DNA from 2 places in the Tepidibacillus sp. LV47 genome. Region 1 is predicted to be linked to the other one. Evidence: riboswitches for the same ligand, from Rfam matches in the RefSeq annotation. Region 1 holds a riboswitch; the other holds the start of a gene.
What was found. Region 1 has a riboswitch for thiamine pyrophosphate ahead of thiC (phosphomethylpyrimidine synthase ThiC). Riboswitches for the same ligand answer to the same signal wherever they lie in the genome.
Positions count from the first base shown of each region.

Region 2: it holds a riboswitch for thiamine pyrophosphate, as region 1 does, so the genes downstream of both, thiS (sulfur carrier protein ThiS) here and thiC (phosphomethylpyrimidine synthase ThiC) in region 1, are expected to answer to the same signal.

Region 1 is NZ_JBLWIF010000005.1:100,455-107,569, forward strand. It holds gene pstC (phosphate ABC transporter permease subunit PstC) at 1-496, opposite strand, end outside; gene pstS (phosphate ABC transporter substrate-binding protein PstS) at 589-1,680, opposite strand; gene ACMW72_RS07605 (Cof-type HAD-IIB family hydrolase) at 1,857-2,630, opposite strand; gene ACMW72_RS07610 (MTH1187 family thiamine-binding protein) at 2,800-3,099, shown strand; gene thiC (phosphomethylpyrimidine synthase ThiC) at 3,150-4,922, opposite strand; TPP riboswitch at 5,072-5,182, opposite strand; gene mqnC (cyclic dehypoxanthinyl futalosine synthase) at 5,288-6,400, opposite strand; tRNA gene ACMW72_RS07625 (tRNA-Leu) at 6,674-6,763, opposite strand; tRNA gene ACMW72_RS07630 (tRNA-Gly) at 6,778-6,852, opposite strand; tRNA gene ACMW72_RS07635 (tRNA-Phe) at 6,902-6,977, opposite strand; gene ACMW72_RS07640 (hypothetical protein) at 7,053-7,115, opposite strand, start outside.
Region 2 is NZ_JBLWIF010000001.1:49,802-56,916, forward strand. It holds gene deoD (purine-nucleoside phosphorylase) at 1-152, shown strand, start outside; gene ACMW72_RS00210 (hypothetical protein) at 860-1,018, shown strand; gene ACMW72_RS00215 (NAD(P)/FAD-dependent oxidoreductase) at 1,353-2,582, shown strand; gene ACMW72_RS00220 (TusE/DsrC/DsvC family sulfur relay protein) at 2,623-2,937, shown strand; gene ACMW72_RS00225 (DsrE/DsrF/DrsH-like family protein) at 2,952-3,425, shown strand; gene pdaA (delta-lactam-biosynthetic de-N-acetylase) at 3,667-4,446, shown strand; TPP riboswitch at 4,550-4,659, shown strand; gene thiS (sulfur carrier protein ThiS) at 4,730-4,924, shown strand; gene ACMW72_RS00240 (thiazole synthase) at 4,962-5,738, shown strand; gene thiH (2-iminoacetate synthase ThiH) at 5,740-6,846, shown strand; gene thiE (thiamine phosphate synthase) at 6,853-7,115, shown strand, end outside.

The sequences.
Region 1 (7,115 bases):
CTAAAATAATTCCTGCTGTAATGAGTCCAACCCCAAACGAAGGACCTCTAAAAAAAGGAATGATTTGGCCAAGGGTCTTATCAACAAACGGCGCTACATCTTCGGCAATGATTGGGGCCAACACAAAAATGCCCCATAAACCATAAACTATCGATGGAATGGCAGCCAAGAGCTCAATCATAAAGCCAACCACATTGCGAACCCATTTTGGTGCCACTTCTACTAAATAAATACCAATTCCTACACTGATTGGCGTTGCGATCAATAACGCAATCAAGGAGGATACAATGGTTCCATAAATAAAAGTCAAAGCTCCAAAATTTTCTTCAACAGGATTCCAATCTTTTTGAAAGATAAACCCAAGCCCAAACTCACTCATCGATAATTTTGAGCCCTGATACATTTCGTAGACCATGAAAAACAATAAAAAAAGAATCGAAAACCCAAAAACATATGCGATTCCTTTAAAAATCTTATCCCCTAAATTTTTTTTCAAGCCATACACTCCTTGCCAGATAAAATACACAAGCTAAAGCAAAAAACCCTAATGGAAGGGCTTTTTGCTTTAGCAGAACCACTATGATTTTACTATTTTACTTTCACTTTGTCTAATTCTTTTAGATCAAGATCCTGAATTTCTTTTGGTAATGGAGCATACCCTAAAGCTTCTGCATATTGTTGACCGTCAGTTACTAAATATTTTAAAAAGTCAACAACTTGTTTTGTTTTTGTAGCATCTAATGGAGATTGCTCATATACCAATGCCCATGTCGTTCCAACGATCGGATAGCTATCTTTACCTGGCTGATTCACTAAAGAACTCTTCATATCTTTTGCAAAGCTTTGTGCTGCACCTACCGCTGCCGCAGTAACGGAAGCAAGAGTTGGTTTTACAAATTGGCCGTCTTTATTTTGAATGGAAGCAGCAGTCATATTATTTTGAATCACATAAGCTAATTCAACATATCCAATAGCACCTTTTGTATTTTGGATTTGAGCTGCTACCCCAGCATTTCCTTTCGCACCAATAGCATTTTTATTCGCAGCCATATCGATGTTTTTATCCACTTTCTCTTTTGTCCAAATGTTTGGAGCCGCTGCATTTAAATAACTTGTGAAAATAAAGGTTGTTCCAGATCCTTCTGAACGATATACAGGAGCGATTAATAGATCAGGTAATTGAACCCCAGGATTTAGATCTGCAATCTTCTTATCATTCCATTTTGTAATTTTCCCCGTATAGATTTCAGCAAGTACTTCACCTGTTAATTTTAAATCCTGAACTCCTTCTAAGTTATAAGAGATTGCTACTCCACCAAGGGTAACAGGAATATGAAGGACATTTCCACCAGCTTTTTGAATTTCATCTTCTTTCATCGGAGCATCAGAAGCACCGAATTCAACAGTTTTTGCAATCAATTGCTGAATTCCAGCACCACTACCAGTGCCTTTGTAATTCACGCGAATTCCCGCTTTTTGTTCGTACCCTGCCCTTGCTTTGTCAATCAACGGATAAACAAAAGTAGATCCAGAACCATTAATAAGTGTTCCATTTCCCTTTGCTGGTTGATTATTGTTGGATGCGCCTTGCCCACCTTGTGGTTGTTGAGCTTGACATGCACCTAAAGTAAAGATAATCACTAATGCTAAGAAAAATAAGCCTATTTTTTTGAAATACACGATTACTTTTCCTCCTCAGATTTTTGTGTTTTCTTAACTCACATTTTGAATTATAGCTTGTCTTTTTCAAGCTTACATGAACAGAATGTTAAGAAATTGTAAATTCCTAAAGATTATTTTTCATATGTTCCCCTCATTTTTATGTTTTCATGCTTAATATTTTTGGTTTTCCAAAATTAAATCAGACATAGTTGTTTAAGGGCATAACTGATACCACCATTGTTAACATGTTTTGTGATGAACTTGGCAAAAGGTTTTACTTCTTCATGAGCGTTTCCCATAGCAATTCCTGCACCGACAAAAGAAAGCATCTCTCGATCGTTTAAACCGTCACCAAAAGCTACAGCCTCTGATGGAGAGATCCCTAAGTAATTAAGCATCATCTCGATTCCTTTAGCCTTTGAGCCCCCTTTTGGAATAACATCCATCGAATATTGATGCCAACGAACAAATTGAAGATCAATAAAGCTCTTGATATAATAACTTTCTTCATGATCTTGACAATAGAGTAATGCTTGGTAAATGGTTTCTTCCTGCCAATAAGATTGACGGTAATTTGGCGAATTTAATTTTAAAGAATGAAAAGATTCAATGATATGGTGATGATCCTTTACATTAGCAAAACAATCTTTATCACTCAAATAAACTATCGGGTGATTCCTCTCATTTGCGTGTTGCTCTAGTAATGCCAAATCGTTCTTGCTAATAGGATGTTGATATATAATTTTTCCTTTATAAACAACATAAGAACCATTAAAACTAATAAAAGAATCAATCCCTAATTCTTTTCTTATTTCTTCAAAGTGAAAAGGAGCTCGTCCTGTAGCTATTGCAATGAGAATTCCCTTATTCTTTAAGTCTTGCAAGGCTTCTTTGGTATCAGAGGGAATCCTTTTTTCTTCGTCCACTAATGTTCCGTCAATATCAAAAAAGACAATTTTGTATGACATGTTTCACGCTCCTAATTTCATAACAAATTTCAATACATAGGAAATTATATCATAGAAATACGCTGTTTTTGGATAAGATGTTCGTAGTGTTTATCCATGTTGTATAGATTTTGCTTTTTTAAGCATTCTATAGATAGAACTCAAACCTATTAATAAAGGAGTGACAAACATGCCATTGCTTGAAATTAGTGTTGTTCCCGTTGGGACAAATTCGCCAAGTTTTAGTTCCCATGTCTCCAATGCTGTACGTTTAATTGAACAAAAGGGATTAAAATATCAGATTACCCCTACAGCAACGATCATTGAAGGAGACATTAATCAATTAATGGATGTGGCAAAGGAAATTCATCAAAATGCCATAACCAATGGAGTACAGCGTGTCATTACAAATATAAGTATTGATGATCGCGTAGACAAAAATATGGAAATGAATCATCAAGTATCCGTCGTTCAACAATCCTTACATTAATTCAAAATAAAGATAAAAAGATGCCACAACGAAGTGACATCTTTTTATCTTTATTTATAGATCTCGCTCCCACTTTCTCTAAATTCTTTTGCCTTTTCTTTTAACCCTTCATTTATTGCCTCATCATACGAGATTCCTTTCTTTCTCGCATATTCGCGGATATCCTGAGTGATTCTCATACTACAGAATTTTGGCCCGCACATAGAACAGAAATGAACCGTTTTGGCTGCTTCATCTGGAAGGGTTTCATCATGATATTCCATTGCCCTTTCCGGATCAAGGGAAAGGTTAAACTGATCGCGCCAGCGGAATTCAAACCGTGCCTTAGAAATAGCATCATCTCTTATTTGCGCCCCTGGATGTCCTTTGGCAAGATCAGCAGCATGGGCAGCAATCTTGTAGGCAATTACACCTTCTCGCACATCATTTTTATTTGGTAATCCAAGATGTTCCTTTGGCGTTACATAACATAGCATCGAGGTGCCAAACCAGCCAATCATCGCCGCGCCAATTGCTGAGGTAATATGATCATATCCAGGAGCAATATCGGTGGTGATAGGACCTAACGTATAGAATGGGGCTTCATGGCAAACTTCAAGTTGGCGTTCCACATTTTCTTTAATTTTATGCATGGGAACATGACCTGGACCTTCGATCATCACTTGAACGTCGTGCTTCCAAGCGATCTTTGTTAGTTCCCCGAGAGTTTCTAATTCAGCGAATTGTGCTTCATCATTAGCATCAGCAATCGATCCAGGACGAAGACCATCGCCAAGGGAAATAGCTACATCGTAGGTCTTTAAAATTTCGCAAATCTCTTCAAAATGGGTATAAAGGAAATTCTCCTCATGATGGGCAAGGCACCAAGCAGCCATGATGGAACCGCCGCGAGATACGATCCCCGTTACCCGCTTTTCTGTCAAAGGAATATAACGCAGTAAAACACCAGCATGGATGGTAAAATAATCCACTCCTTGCTCTGCTTGCTCAATTAAGGTATCCCGGAAAATTTCCCACGTCAAATCCTCTGCTTTTCCATTTACCTTTTCTAACGCTTGATAGATTGGAACCGTTCCAACAGGAACAGGAGAATTGCGAATGATCCATTCCCGTGTGGTATGAATATTTTTCCCAGTAGAAAGGTCCATGATCGTATCTGCTCCCCAGCGGATTGCCCAAGTCATTTTTTCCACTTCTTCTTCAATGGAAGAAGTAACAGCTGAGTTCCCAATATTGGCGTTGACTTTAACATGAAAGTTGCGGCCAATGATCATCGGTTCACTTTCTGGATGATTAATATTGGCAGGAATAATCGCCCGTCCCCTTGCTATTTCTTGCCGTACAAACTCTGGTGACACGTTTTCACGAATGGCAACAAACTCCATTTCAGGAGTAATGATTCCTTGACGTGCATAGTACATTTGGGTTACAGTTCGTCCTGCTTTTGCTCTAAGGGGTTTTCTTTTAAAGCTAGAAGGAATTTCTAGATTGGGATCACCTTTACGGAATCCATTATCCTCTGGTTTAACTTCACGTCCTGGATATTCTTCCACGTCCCCCCGTTCTAAAATCCACTGACGACGAAGGGCAGGTAGTCCTTTACGAATATCGACAGAGTAGGAAGGATCGGTATAAGGGCCACTTGTGTCGTAAACGCGGACTGGCGGATTTTTCTCTTCTCCAAATGGGCCTATAGACGTAGCTAGTTCGATTTCTCGCATAGGTACTTTTAAATCGGGCCTCGATCCTTGAACATATACTTTTTTACTCCCAGGAAAAGACGACAAAGAAATATTGTTTTTTTCACCATATTCTTTTGCCATGACAATAACCTCCTTTAATAATGTCCATTATAAGTGAAACTTGAACCTTTTCTAAAAGGTGGAGAAAACATGTAAACAAAAAAGACCGCCTAGGTATATAAGCGGTCTAATGATTAGATGTTCTTTGTACATCTAGTTGTAAATCGTGATCGCATTGTACGTTGATTCCTCCGCTGGCATTACCCAGTTCAGGTTCGGCGGTCGATAACAGAATAGTTATCCTCTCAGCCTAGTTCCCCTAAGCTCCCGCATGATTCAATTTTAAATTAAAATTATCTAAATTTTTTCGTTTTGTCAATCTATTTTTAGCCTTTGTCTCTTTATGATCGCTATTTTAATACTAAAGATTCAGACCTTTATTTTGATTAATTTTGCATGATAAAATCTTTCTCGACCTTTTCATCTTGATCAAAAATATGGAGAATCTCATATTTTGTATTTCTTTGTGCAGGAATATGCCCCGTTTCACGAATGAGTTGAATGATTAAATTTGTATTTATTTTATGTGTTGTACCTGCTGCAGAAACGACATTTTCTTCCATCATTGTACTACCAAAATCATTACAACCATAAAATAGGGATTGTTTACCGACTTCGGCTCCCATCGTAACCCATGAGGATTGAATGTTAGGAATATTATCCAACATCAGCCGGCTAATCGCTACGGTTTTCAAATATTCTTCAGGCGTTACTTTTTCTGCTTTCAGGTTCGTATTATCAGGTTGGAATGTCCATGGAATAAACGCAAGAAATCCACCTGTTTCATCCTGAGCTTCACGAATTCGAATTAAATGTAGAATGCGCTCTTCCATCGATTCTCCAAAGCCAATTACCATTGTACCGGTTGTTGTCAAACCTACCTTATTTGCTGTTTTCATCACATTGATCCAATCTTTCCAAGAACCTTTCTTTTTGCTAATTCTGATCCTCGTTCGATCATCAAGGATTTCAGCTCCTGCACCAGGTAAAGAATCAAGCCCTGCCTCATACAATAATCGTATCGTTTCCTCCAAAGTGAGACCAGATATTTCTTTCATTTTCATAATTTCCGCTGGAGAGAAAGAGTGCATATGTATATTTGGAAAATGCCTTTTAATCTCCCTCAATAAATTGAGATAATAATCAAATGGTAAATCGGGGTGGGTTCCTCCCTGCATTAGAACTTCTGTACCGCCAACATCTACAAGTTCTTGAATCTTATGTAAAATTTCCTCATTCGATAGTACATAAGCGCCTTCTTCTCCCGGCTTTTTATAAAAGGCACAAAAACGACAATACGTATCACAAACATTGGAATAGTTGATATTTCTGCCAATGACAAAGGTCGTAATCGGTTCTGGATGGAGTCGTTTTTTGATCTCATTCGCTGCTTGACCAATTTTTTCAACTTCATTACTCTCAAATAGTTCTATTCCATCTTCCAGCGTTAATCGTTCTCCATTTAATGCTTTTTCTAAAATCTGATCGATATGCGACATATTTCTCCCTCCACGATGTCCAAATCACTCATTTCCATCGTAACATAAACCAGATAATTTGCCTATATTTTAAGGGTATTCATCAGGCCCTTAGTATGATCTTTATCACTGTTAAAAAAGCTAATGTGGTTGATCAACAATTAAGCAGTAGTATTCAACAGATAGATTTAGCAATTAATAAATAATGCAATTAATAAATAATAAAGAGATAAAACAAAAAACCCCTCAACACATTCAAATGAGGGGTAATTTTCATGTAATATTCAAAATAAATGGTGCCGAGGACCGGACTTGAACCGGTACGGTAGTCAACCCACCGCAGGATTTTAAGTCCTGTGCGTCTGCCAATTCCGCCACCCCGGCAGATTAAGATGTAATGGAGCGGACGACGGGATTCGAACCCGCGACCCTCGCCTTGGCAAGGCGATACTCTACCACTGAGCCACGTCCGCAAATATAGTTATCGGATGTTCTCGAAATAATAAATGATATTCAGAAAAATGGTGGCTCGGGACGGAATCGAACCGCCGACACGAGGATTTTCAGTCCTCTGCTCTACCGACTGAGCTACCGAGCCTTTTTCGGACGAATTTTATATTATCATTTCTCTAGTTTCATGTCAATGTTTTTAAAAATTTTTCACTTTCCCTGATTAAGTATTATTCTTTCTACTTACTACATACTCCACTGTATTTTTCCCTGTAGAATAGATTCC
Region 2 (7,115 bases), on a different contig from region 1:
CCCTTTACACTCTTTCGGCAAAATATAACGTTAATGCTTTAACTTTGTTAACTGTGAGTGATAGTCTTGTAACAGGAGAATTTACAACAGCAGAAGAACGGCAAAAAACATTTACCAATATGATCGAGATTGCCTTAGAAATAGCGGAATAAACGATCTAAGAGGCTAACCTCATAGGTTCAGTGCCCATTACGGGTATTTAATTGAGGAATTTTTTGACGATAGAAAAACCTCTGTAAATAAATGAAGTGACCCCTGTCAAGTAGACAGGAATAAAAAAGCATACTTAATGCAACCTGAGTTCTGTATTGATAAGGACTTAGGTTATTTAATTTCTTTTGGAATCTGGTGGTTATAAAAACGATGCTGTGCGGAAAGTGTAGAGATTGAAGCACTCTGCCTTGAAATGGCTAAAGAAGTTTTCCATGCAGGCATTGTCCCAACAGTTTCCTTTCCAAGAGGAGTCCATTTACATTCCGTTTTTTTATTGCCTTTTTAACGGTATTCATCACCAGTTTTTTCCCATAGAAAAATCCTCTCTATATTAGACAGATTAATATGCTTTCTTTTTTCTGTCTACTAAAGGGGATCATATCAAAATGCGGAGGTTTTTTTATTAATTATATCTTATTTGGAAATGCAAATTTGTGATTTCATTCACAACTAATATCTAAATGGCAGAAAATTAAAATCTATCACTGAATTTTAAAAATTAATAAAAAAGAGATTATAAATAAAACGTTTCATTTTTTGGAAAATTAGAACTTTATTGTTGTTCGATTTTTTGTTACAAATTTCACATTTACAAACAAAAAAATCATGTATAATAAATGTGAAATTAACAAAGAAGGTGATGAAGATGAATACTCAAGTATTAGATAAATTAAGTCAAAAAGGCGAGAAAAGTTTCACTTCAGATTACTCTGTAATGTATCAAGGAAAACGAATTAAATTAGAAGAATATTTAATTATGAAAGAGCAAAAAGCGGTTTGGGAACTATTCCGATCAAAAAAATAAATTGGGAAATAACATAGCAGACAAAACCTTCTATTAATGAAGGTTTCTTTTTTTTATTGAACAAATATTCGCTGCAATATTTCCTTCAAGAATAAATATTCAAATTATTGTCACAAAAGAGTTTAAAACCAATCTTAACACAAAAAAATTATATGTTAATATTATTCTATAAAGAAAATATCATTCTTTATTTACATCGAATATTTTAGTTTAAATGACAATAGACATGAATTCCTATATTGGGAATATACTGGTGATAAAAAGAACTTAAAAGGGGGTTGTTAATTAAAATAAACAAAGAATTTCTTATTGATATAGTAGGGGGAGGGGAAAAATGAAGAAACTACTAATTTTAGGCGCAGGTACAGCTGGTACCATGATGGCGAATCATCTCCACAAAAAAATCAACAAAAATGAATGGCAGATCACAATTATTGATCAAGATGAAAACCATTATTATCAGCCTGGATTTCTTTTTATCCCATTTGAAATCTATTCTGAAAAAGATGTAGTAAAAAGAAAAAGACAGTTTTTGCCAGATGGGGTTGATTTTATTCAAGCTCCTATCCAACTTATCGAAGCACAGAAGAATCAGGTTCAATTAAAGGATGGCAGAATTATTCCTTATGATATTTTAATTATTGCAACTGGTTGCAGGATTGTCCCATCAGAAATCGAAGGATTGGATGCAGGTTGGCGAAAAAATATATTTGACTTCTATACCTTTGAAGGATCAATTGCTTTAAGAAACAAATTGAAAGAGTGGAAAGGCGGTAAATTAGTTGTCCATTTGGCAGAAATGCCAATAAAATGCCCAGTTGCTCCACTTGAATTTCTTTTCCTTGCAGACTGGTTTTTTGTAAAAAAAGGAATTCGTGAAGATGTAGAGATTACTTATGTTACACCTCTTGGTGGTGCTTTTACAAAACCTAGAGCATCAAAGGTATTAGGAAATCTATTTGAGACCAAGAATATTCAGATTGTCCCGAATTTTAACGTAAGTCATGTAGAAGCAGATCACAATAAACTCGTATCCTTAGATGGTAAAGAAGTAGAGTATGATCTTTTGGTAACGATACCAACAAATATGGGGGATGAGCTTATTGAACGCTCGGGTTTAGGTGACGAATTAAATTTTGTTCCAACGGATAAACACACTTTGCAATCAAAAGAATATGAAAATATTTTTGTAATTGGTGATGCTACAGATATACCAGCTTCTAAAGCAGGTTCTGTAGCTCATTTCGAAGCAGAAATATTAACTGAAAATATCTTAAGCTACATCAATCATAAGCCATTAGAAGCAAAGTTCGATGGACATGCAAACTGTTATATTGAGTCCGGATACAACAAAGCATTTTTAATTGATTTTAACTATGATGTTGAACCAGTAGAAGGTAAATTTCCTCTACCAGGTATAGGGCCGTTTTCATTATTAAAAGAAACAAGAATCAATCACTTAGGAAAAATGGCATTTAAGTTTATTTATTGGAATATGCTTTTAAAAGGAATACCTATTCCAACCGTTCCTCCACATATGAAAACAAGTGGTAAGAAACTTTAATTTATTAAATAAATCATTATATTAAAGGGGAGGTAAAAAAATGGCTGAAAAAGTAATTGCAGGGTATACTGTCGACGTTAACGAGGAGGGATATTTAACCAATCCAGCTCAATGGAATAAGGAGATTGCAGTTGAAATTGCCAAAGAACTTGGGATTGAATTAACTGAAAGACATTGGAAGGTTATCGAGTTCTTACAAGAAGAATTTAAGCAAAATGGAAAACTGCCTACGATTCGAAGGATAAATAAAGTAGGGGGTATTTCTACAAAAGAATTATATGAATTATTCCCAGAAGGTCCATTAGTAAAAGCAGCAAAGGTGGCTGGGTTAAGTAAACCGGCAAGCTGTGTATAAAATGGGGGATCACTATGTCAGATCATGAAAAAATTAAAAAAGTATCGATAATCATTTCAAAAGGTACATTAGAAGGGGTATATCCTGGACTTATCATGGCCAATGGAGCAAGAATGGCCGGGATTGAGGTCAATGTATTTTTCACTTTCTTTGGCCTTGACGCAATAACCAAAAAGAAAATGAATAACCTCAAAGTTGATACTGTTGGTAACCCAGCATTAGGTTTTCCAACTTTAATTGCTGCTCTACCCGGCATGTCTTCGTTTGTAACAAAGAAGATGAAACAACAAATGGAAGAACTAGATATCCCACCAGTTCCAGAATTTATTGAAATGATCAGCGACGCGGGTGGTAAAATATACGCATGTCTTGCCACAGTCGAGATGTTTAAACTTAAAAAAGAAGATTTTTGCGATCAGTTAGATGGAATTCTTACTGTTGGCGAGTTTTATGAATTATCGGCAGGTGGGCAAATTATTTTTACTTAATTGACCGCTCAATACAGTTTTATTATATCGAACTAGAGATACTTTCTCTAGTTCTTTTTTTTAAAATCTCAAATAATGATCATTATTAAATAATAATTCGAAGGCTTTCAATCTTTGGAAATAAGAGGTTGTACTGTTATGGGATGATTTTTCATTCTTTGTGAAATATTATTCCTTAGTTAGTAAATAATTAAAGGTGTTATAAGGTGTTATATTGTTGGTATAAAAAGGAGTGAACATAATGAAACGCGTTTTAATTTTACTATTAGCATTTATTGTTTTTTTACTTTCAGGTACTTTGGGCCAAGCTTATGGAAAAAATGCTTATCATTTCGGTTTTAAGAAAAGTAAAAATGGCCACCTCGCTTCTATTGACCAAGAAGGTTTTCGAGATATCTTAGAGAGACACGGTGCTATTTTTCTTGGAGATGTCAATAAAAAGGAGCTTTATCTTACTTTTGATAATGGTTATGAGAATGGATATACTCACAAAGTTCTTGATGTATTGAAGGAGAAAAAAGTCCCAGCTACCTTTTTTGTAACTGGACATTATGTTAAGAGCGAGCCTGAATTATTAAAAAGAATGGTGAAAGAAGGTCATATCATTGGTAATCATTCTTGGACTCATCCAGATATGACTAAAATTTCTAGGCAAAAAATCAAAGAAGAACTGGAAAAAGTGAAAGAAGAAGTAAATAAGATCACAGGCCAAAAAGGAATGAAATTTGCACGACCGCCAAGAGGTATTTTTAATGAACAAACACTTGCTGTTAGTCGCGAGCTTGGCTATACTACCGTTTTTTGGTCGATTGCATATAAAGATTGGGAGACGAATAATCAAAAAGGATGGAAATATGCTTATGATAAGGTAATGGCCCAACTTCATCCAGGAGCAGTTATATTGCTTCATTCTGTTTCTAAAGATAATGCGGAAGCCTTAGGAAAAATTATTGATGATGCAAGAAAACTAGGGTATGAATTTAAAAGTTTAGATCAATTAAAGGAAAAATATTATAATTAAAAAATTGCTTACCCTACATTAAAAGAGATTGAATATTTACTTTTTTTATGTGTCGCTTTATAATAATTATAAATATAAATTAAATTGATTGGTAAAATTTAATAAACGTAACAAGGGGAGCCTATAGAGATAGGCTGAGAAAGAAATGTTATTTCTGACCCTTATCACCTGACTTGGGTAATGCCAACGTAGGGAATGTTACACAGTTTTTTATGTGCAAATTCTTTACGGATTTGCACTTTTTTTAAATTTAAAAGGATTTAGCAAAGGGGGCGGTGGGAATTTGGTTGTTAATGGTAAAGAAATCACAGGATTTGCAGGAAAAACGGTGGCTGAGTTGTTAAATGAACTTAAACTAAACCAAACACTTGTAGTTGTAGAAATCAACTTGGAAATTATCCCCAAAGATCATTATGATATAAGAATCCTTCAAGAAACAGATAAAGTAGAAATTGTTAGTGTTGTTGGTGGCGGTTGATTACAAGGTTCAGAAAAAGTATGAGAGGGGTTTAGAAATGAATAAATTAAGTATTGGTGGAGTCGAATTAAAAAGCCGCTTATTCATTGGTACTGGAAAATTTCCTAATCATCAAATTCTACCAGAAGTGATTCAAGCTTCAGAATCACAAGTCATTACTATGGCGATTCGTCGTGTAAATTTAGATTCAAAAGAGGAGAATATTCTAGAATATATACCAAAGGACTGTATTTTATTACCAAATACTTCTGGAGCAAGAAATGCAGAAGAGGCAGTGAGAATTGCAAGACTTGCTAGAGCAATGGGATTAGGGAACTGGATTAAAATTGAAGTGATCTCGGATAATAAATATCTTTTGCCAGACAATGCAGAAACGATTAAAGCCACTGAAATTTTAGCTAAAGAAGGCTTCGTTGTGCTTCCTTATATGAGTCCTGATTTAATGGCAGCAAAAAGATTAGTAGAATCTGGGGCTGCTGCGGTTATGCCTTTAGGCGCTCCCATTGGTACAAACCGGGGATTAAAAACAAAGGAATTAGTTCAAATCATGATTAACGAGATCGATCTTCCTGTGATTGTTGATGCAGGGATCGGAAAACCATCTGAAGCAGCAGAAGCGATGGAAATGGGGGCAGCGGCAGTGTTAGTCAATACAGCTATTGCTACAGCAGAAAATCCTGTCCAGATGGCAAAGGCTTTTTCCTTAGCAGTAAAAGCAGGGTATTTCGCTTACCATGCGAAACTTGCTGAACAACACCAGCTTGCTCAGCCTTCGTCACCTTTGACAGGATTTTTATATGAAGAGGTGAGATGAAGTGGGCTTTTATGAGGTATATTCCCAGTATAAGAATTTTGACTATCACCTGTTTTATGAAAAACTAACCGATTCAGACATCTTAAAAATCATTCACAAGGAGCGTCCAATCAATGAATATGAATATCTTGCATTATTATCTCCAAAAGCGGAGAACCATTTGGAATTAATGGCGCAAAGGGCTCATACCTTATCCCTTCAACATTTTGGGAAAACCGTTTTATTGTATACCCCCATGTATCTTTCTAACTATTGTACGAATAAATGTACTTATTGTAGTTTTAGTATTGATAACCAAATCAAAAGAAAACAATTAACAGTAGAAGAGATTGAAAAAGAAGCAAAAACGATTGCTAGTATGGGGTTTAAACATCTCTTAATTTTAACTGGAGAATCGAAAAAAGATACACCACTCTCTTACGTGATTGATGCCGTTCACATCTTGAAAAAATATTTTGATTCGATTGGAATCGAGATTTTCCCATTGACCGTAGAAGAATATCAACAAATGATTGAAGCTGGCGTAGATAGCCTTACCATTTATCAAGAAGTATATGACGAGGAGATTTATCGAAAAGTTCACCTTGCAGGTCGTAAACGTAACTATCATTTCCGACTTGATGCACCTGAGCGGGGATGCATAGCCAAAATGCGCAATGTAAATATAGGAGCATTATTAGGTTTAGGTGAATGGCGAAGTGAAGCCTTTATGACAGGCCTTCATGCGAATTACTTACAAAATAAATACCCTGATGTAGAAATAAGTGTATCTTTTCCAAGAATTCGTCCCCATGTAGGGGTTTTTGAAGATATATATGAAGTAACTGATCAGAATTTAGTACAATTTATGTTAGCGTTACGTATCTTCTTACCACGTGTAGGGATTACCATTTCGACAAGAGAACGCCAAGGATTCCGCGAGAATTTGATTCCCTTAGGGGTAACAAGAATGTCTGCAGCTTCTTCTACAGAAGTAGGTGGACATTCAATAGAAGATGCGGGGGATGGACAATTTGAGATTGATGATAAACGAAGTCTGGAAGAAGTAAGAGCAGCGATTTTCAAAAAAGGGTATCAACCAATTTTTAAAGATTGGGTAAGGATATGAGGATTAATGTTATATTTAATTACGAATCGAAAAATTGTAAAAAAAGAAAGTTTCATAGGGGTCATCGAGCAAGCGGTATATGGTGGTGTCGATGTCATCATTTTGCGAGAAAAAGATCTATCTATTGATGAACTATTCCCCTTGGCTTTAAAAATAAGAGAAATCACAAAGAATAATGGAGTTAAGTTGGTGATTAACCATCATTTAGAAGTGGCAAAAGAAGTGCATGCGGACGGTTTTCATACGAGTTATGAAAACTTTATGAAAAC